Regions from separate parts of the Intestinibacillus sp. Marseille-P6563 genome, predicted to be linked through region 2. Evidence: predicted binding sites of a transcription regulator. Region 2 holds the regulator's gene; the other holds the start of a gene.

Region 1 (3,419 bases), 480 kb from region 2:
CAGAGCACACAGCTTCTGGAAGATCGGGTGCGTGGCATTCAGTTCCAGCACGCGCTCGGCCTTGACTTCCGGTTCATTGCCCATGCGCTGCGCTTTGAGTACCTTTTCCATTTCCAGCGAAACGGCACCTTCGGTCGACAGGCAGCAGGGATGGCTCTTCAAGCGGGAGGTGAGCTGTACGCGGGTGACTTTGTCGCCCAGAGCGGTCTTAAGATCATCCAGCAAGGTCTTGTTGTCCGCAGAAAGCTTTTCGATCTCCTGTTTTTCTTCTTCGCTTTCCAGGCCGAGATCGCCGTCGGTGATGGACTTGAACTCTTTATCCTGGAACTTCTGCATCATCTTGACGCAGAATTCATCGATCGAATCGGTCATATACAGCACTTCATAGCCCTTATCGCGCAAACGCTCCATCTGGGGCAGCAGGCTGATCTTGGCTGCGCTTTCACCACAAGCATAATAGATGAATTTCTGATCTTCCTTCATGCGGGATACGTATTCTTCCAACGTAACCATCTTGTTTTCGGTCGACGACATATACAGCAGCAGATCCTGCAACAGTTCCTTATGCGTACCATACTCTACATATGTGCCATATTTCAGCTGCATGCCGAACGACTTGAAGAATTCCTCATACTTTTCCCGGTCGTTCTTGAGCAGGCTGAGCAATTCGGACTTGATCTTCTTTTCTAAGTTGTTGGCAATGAGCTTCAAATGCCGGTCGTGCTGCAGCATTTCACGCGAGATGTTCAGCGACAAATCAGCGCTGTCGACCAGACCCCGCACAAAATTAAAATGATCGGGCAACAGGTCGGCGCAGCGTTCCATAATCAAAACACCGTTGGAATACAGCTGCAATCCCTTTTCATAATCCTTGGTATAGTAGTTGAAGGGTGCGCTGGCCGGAATAAACAGCAGGGCATGGAAGGTGACAGCACCTTCGGTGCTCATATGAATATGCCGGACCGGGTCGGTAAAGTCATAGTATTTGGATTTGTAGAACGCATTATAATCTTCGTCCTTAAGTTCGGACTTGGATTTCTTCCAGATCGGCACCATGGAGTTGAGGGTCGTCAGCTCCGTGTAATCCTCGTATTCCGGCTTTTCCGGGTCGCAGCCTTCCTTCATGCGGGTGCGAGGCATCTCCATCTGGATGGGATAGCGGATATAATCGGAGTACTTCCGCACGATTGCCTGAATGCGGAAGGGTTCGAGATATTCGTCAAAATTTTCGTTTTCGGCATTGTCCTTAATGGTCAGGATGATGTCTGTACCGACGGTATCGCGCTGACAAGGAGCGATGCTGTAACCATCCGCGCCATCCGATACCCAACGATTGCATTCATCGGTCTTTTCCGAACGGCTGATGACCTCTACGGTTTTGGCAACCATAAACGCTGCATAGAAGCCTACACCAAATTGGCCGATGATGTCAACATCGTTCTTATCTTTGGCATCCATCTGCTGCTTGAAGGCCAGAGAACCGGAATGGGCAATAGTGCCCAGATTTTCTTCCATTTCTTCGGCCGTCATGCCGCAGCCGTTGTCCGAGATTGTCAGCTTCCGCGCCTCTTTATCGAGTGTGATACGGATGGGCAGCGAATCGCGGGTCACGCCCGTACGGCCTTCCTGCATCGCGCTGTAATACAGCTTATCGGTTGCATCCGATGCGTTGGAGATCAGTTCGCGCAGGAAGATCTCGTGATGGGTATAAATGGAATGGATCATGAGGTCAAGCAGGCGTTTGGACTCGGCCTGAAATTCTTTTTTTGCCATGATTTCAATACACCTCGGGAATTTAAAATTTGGGATTAGCACTCTGATGTGTCGAGTGCTAACAAGATGATAATAATACCAATGCTCCAAAAAATCAAGCCTGAGGCAAAAGATTTACAACACGTTCATTTTTTACCGCAGTTTGTGGCGGCTGATCTGGCGCTTTTGCAAACGGCTGCGCACCGATTGCCGCAACAGGGTATAGACGATCGAAAACAGCGGGATATTGATGATCATACCCACGATTCCCATGGTGCTGGCGCCCAGGGTGACCGCCATGAGCACCCAGATGGAGGGCAGGCCAACCGAGCTGCCGACAACATGCGGATAGATCAGGTTGCCTTCGACTTGCTGCAACACCAGGAACAAAATCAAAAACCATAGCGCCTGAATCGGGCTGACAATCAAAATCAGGAAGATACCGACGCCGCAGCCGATAAATGCACCAAAAATGGGAATGAGCGCGGTCACAGCGATGAGCGCAGAGATGACAAGAGCATAGGGCATACGCAGTAAACTCATGCTGATAAAGAACATCAGGCCCAAAATACAGGCTTCCAAGCATTGGCCAGAAATAAAGCTGGAAAACGTGTCGCGGGTAAGCTGGCAGATCTCCAGGAAGTGGTCGGCTTTGTCTTCGGGTACAAACGAATACAAAACGCGCTTGAACTGTCCGCCGAGGGTTTCTTTTTGCAGCAGAAGATAGATGGCAAACACCAGACCAATGATAAAATTGGTCATGCTGTTGATCACCGACGTTGCAAAACTGAACGTATCATTTACAATGTTCCCGTTGACAAAGAAATTATAGACCTGTTCACCGATTTTCTTCCAATCGATATTGTTCCAGTCGGAGAAGAATTTCTGGATTTCTGCCACGATTTCCGGATAATTGGTCGCAAGATCATTGACATAGTTGATGACTTGCGCCGAAAAAATCGTAATACGCTCGCCCACTGTGACAAACGACCGTGCCATTTCCGGAATGACCATCAGGGACAGAATGCTCAAAACTGCGATTACAAGAGCAAAGGTCAGAATCAAGGAAAAGATACGGCGCACACGATACAATGGATTTAAGCGGCGGCCCCACCGGCGGGGGAACAGCTTGCGTTCCAGAAAGCACATGGGTACATTTAAAATAAAAGCGATGGCGCCTCCCACAACAAACGGCATCACCAGATGAAAGATGGCATGCACGCCGCCGATCACATAATTAAACTTTTGCAGACCGACCAGCAGCAAAATCGTAAATACGATCAAAAGTGCAATCTTTTGCATGTTTTTCCGGTTTAGATCCATCGTCTCACCTCACAAATTTCATCGAAAAAACATCCACAATGTGGATGACTGCGGCTATTATAGCACGGATTGTCAGCCAGAAGCGTTAAGTTTCTGTAAAGATTGCAAAAAAGAAGGATACCGCCATGCAGCGGTATCCTTTTCAGATGCCTTAGGCTGACTGGGAATCGACGTGCAGCATGCGGGAAGCGTTTAAAATAGCAATCACCGCAACGCCGACATCGGCAAACACGGCTTCCCACATGTTCGCCTTGCCAAAGGCGCCCAAGAGAAGCACAAGCAGTTTGATGCCCAAAGCAAAGGCAATGTTTTGCTTGACAATGCGCAGCGTTTTTTTCGCAATG
Region 2 (3,419 bases):
ACCACCCTGGAGCCGGGCTGCTCGATCGGCGAACACCAGCATGTGGGCGAAGCGGAGATCTTCTACATTTTAGAGGGCGAAGCCGTGGCCGTGGACAACGGTGAGGAAGTGCATCTGCATCCGGGTGACCTGCTCTACACCGGCGACGGCGACAGCCACAGCATCCGCAACGACGGCGACGCAACCCTGCGTTTTGTGGCGCTCATCCTGTTCAAATGATCAACACCACGCTGTGCTATCTCGAGCGGGACGGCAAGTATCTGATGCTGCACCGCGTCAAAAAGGCCAATGACCCCAGCCACGACAAGTGGATCGGGGTGGGCGGGAAATTTGAGGACGGCGAAAGCCCGGAAGAATGCGCTCTACGCGAAACGCGCGAGGAAACCGGCCTGACGCTGACCTCCTATCGCTATCGCGGGCTGGTCACCTTTGTGTCTGACCGCTGGGAAACCGAGTATATGCACCTGTTCACCGCCGACGCCTGGGAGGGCGAACTGACCGCCTGTGACGAGGGCGAACTGGTGTGGGTGGAAAAATCACGGCTGTCCTCTTTGCCCATTTGGGAGGGGGACAAGCTGTTCTTCCGCCTGCTCGATGAGGACATCCCCTTTTTCTCTCTCAAGCTGACCTATGTGGGCGAAACGCTCACCAGCGCCACCCTCAACGGCAAACCGCTTGCGCGGTAAATCCCCACGGACCGGGTTTCTCCCCGGTCCGTTTTTTTGCCCTGCGGCCGGGCGGCTTGGGGCAAAATCCCGAATTTCCCGGTTTGTTTTTCTTTTTTTACACTTCATACATAAATTTACCGCAATGGTTCACAAAATATTCACATCCGCCCCTTGACTTCTGCGCCCCATGGTGGTAAATTATGCTTAGCACTCAGGTAGTGCGAGTGCTAAATGAAAGGAGTCCTCCACCATGGAGCTTTCTGAACGGAAGAAGCAAATCCTGAAAGCCATCATTGGCGATTATATCCGCACTGCCGAACCGGTCGGCTCCAAAACTCTGGCTGCGCGGCCGGAACTGCATTTCTCTTCGGCCACCATCCGCAACGAGATGAGTGAACTGGAGGAAATGGGCTATCTGGAAAAACCGCACACGTCGGCCGGACGCATCCCCTCCCCTGCCGGTTATCGGCTGTATGTCGATGAACTGATGGGCGAGAGTGAGATCCCCGAAGGCGATGAACCGGCCATCGAGCAGATGCGCGGCAAGGTACGCGAGCTCGACCGCCTGATCCAGGAAGCCGGACGTTTGGTGTCCACGCTGACCAATTATGCTTCGGTCGCTGTCACCCCTTATATGAGCCACACGGTCCTCAAACAGTTTGAGATCGTTTCGGTGGACCGCACGACGTTTGTCATCGTGGTGGTCACCGATGCCGGGGTGGTCAAAAATAAGCTGGTGCATACTGCCGCCGAAGTTTCCAAGGACGAAGCCGAACTGCTGACGTATGTTCTCAATCAAACGCTCACCGGTCTGCCGCTGAGCCAGATCACCGCCGAGCGGTTTGATGTGGTGCGACGTGCTGCCGGGCTGACCGCCCTGCTTGGGCCAGTGGCCGAATATCTGGCCGAGCTGATCGAGGAACTGGGAAGCCAGAAAGTCTTTCTGGAAGGCGCAAATAAACTGCTGCACTTCCCGGAATATCACGATACGCAAAAGGCACAGGCGCTGCTTGACTACATCACCGACGACAAGCACCTGCTGCCTGTCAAACCCAATATCGACGGGGTACAGTTCTTCATTGGTCCGGAAAACGGTCCCAATCCCCTGTCGGATGCGTCGATGATCTATGCAAAATACGACATCGGCAACATGGGCCAGGGTGTCATCGGCATCGTCGGCCCCACCCGTATGGATTACAAACACCTATCCGCTCGCCTGAGCCGTTTTGCCAAGGGGCTCAATAAACTGATCGCGGATACGTTTTTGGATGAAAACAAATAAAGGATGATACAAATGGAAAAGAAAAAACCTGCCGAACAGGCCGAAGCCATGCAGCCGGAAACCGAGGTTACGGCAGCGGAAGAAACGGTCTCCCAGGCGGAACCCGAAACCGCCGAGCCCGCGGACAGTGCGCTGACCGAGCTGCAAGCCAAGCTGGATGCACTGAATGACAAGCATCTGCGCATGGCCGCAGAGTACGACAACTTCCGCAAGCGCTCCCAGCGCGAACGGGAAGCGGCACATGCCGAAGCGGTCGCTTATGCGGTCAAGGCGCTGCTGCCGACTTATGACAATCTGGAGCGCGCACTCAAGGCCGAAACCGCGGACGCGGAATATAAAAAGGGCGTGGAAATGACCATGACCCAGTTGGTCGATAGCCTCAAGAGCATCGGCGTGGAAAAGATCGCCGCTGAACCGGGCACGGCCTTTGACCCCAACCTGCACAATGCCGTTATGCATGTGGAAAACGAAGAACTGGGCGAAAACGTCATTGCAGACGTGTTCCAGCAGGGCTTCCAGATCGGTGACAAAGTCATCCGGCATGCGATGGTACAGGTAGCAAACTAAGGAAACAAAAGCATATTCTATAAAGGAGAGCATTTATCATGGGCAAGATTATTGGTATCGACTTAGGTACGACAAATAGCTGTGTCGCCGTTATGGAAGGCGGCGAAGCGGTCGTTATCGCCAACGCAGAAGGCGCTCGGACCACCCCGTCCGTTGTCGCATTCTCCAAGACCGGCGAGCGTATGGTGGGCCAGGTAGCAAAGCGCCAGGCCGTTACCAACGCAGACCGCACCATCATTTCGATCAAGCGTCAGATGGGTTCGGATTACCGTGTATCCATCGACGGCAAGCAGTATTCTCCACAGGAAGTTTCTGCGATGATCCTGCAAAAGCTCAAGGCAGACGCTGAAGCGTATATCGGTTCTCCGGTGACCCAGGCGGTCATCACCGTACCGGCATACTTCACCGACTCCCAGCGTCAGGCAACCAAGGACGCTGGTAAGATCGCAGGCCTGGACGTTCTGCGTATCATCAACGAGCCGACCGCAGCTGCTCTGGCGTATGGCGTTGACAAGGAAACCGAGCAGAAGGTCATGGTATATGACCTCGGCGGCGGTACGTTCGACGTATCCATCCTGGACATTGGCGACGGCGTTCTGGAAGTTCTGGCGACCGCTGGTAACAACCACCTGGGCGGCGACGACTTTGACCAGCGCATCATGGACTGGATGGTACAGGAGTTCAAGAAGTCGGACGGCATTGACCTGTCTGCCGACAAGATGGCCATGCAGCGCCTGAAGGAAGCCGCAGAAAAGGCCAAGATCGAACTGTCGGGCATGATGTCCACTTCGATCAACCAGCCGTATATCACCGCAGACGCTACCGGTCCGAAGCATCTGGAACTGACCCTCTCGCGTGCGAAGTTCAACGAACTGACCGCTGACCTGGTGGAAGCCACCATG

What was found. Region 2 encodes HrcA, which represses chaperone genes, less so after heat shock. Its sites were predicted from a motif close to TGTTAGCACTCNNNNNNNNNGAGTGCTAACA; they were not measured.
Region 1: the regulator HrcA is predicted to act here: its motif matches at 1,807-1,837, upstream of htpG (molecular chaperone HtpG).

The regions. Positions count from the first base shown of each region.
Region 1 covers NZ_UWOD01000001.1:203,425-206,843, reverse strand. Annotated here, with positions in the region: gene htpG (molecular chaperone HtpG) at 1-1,773, opposite strand, end outside; gene EFB11_RS00995 (AI-2E family transporter) at 1,906-3,075, opposite strand; gene EFB11_RS00990 (heavy metal translocating P-type ATPase) at 3,227-3,419, opposite strand, start outside.
Region 2 covers NZ_UWOD01000001.1:683,575-686,993, forward strand. Annotated here, with positions in the region: gene EFB11_RS03590 (cupin domain-containing protein) at 1-219, shown strand, start outside; gene EFB11_RS03595 (NUDIX hydrolase) at 216-686, shown strand; gene hrcA (heat-inducible transcriptional repressor HrcA) at 919-1,950, shown strand; gene grpE (nucleotide exchange factor GrpE) at 1,963-2,517, shown strand; gene dnaK (molecular chaperone DnaK) at 2,556-3,419, shown strand, end outside.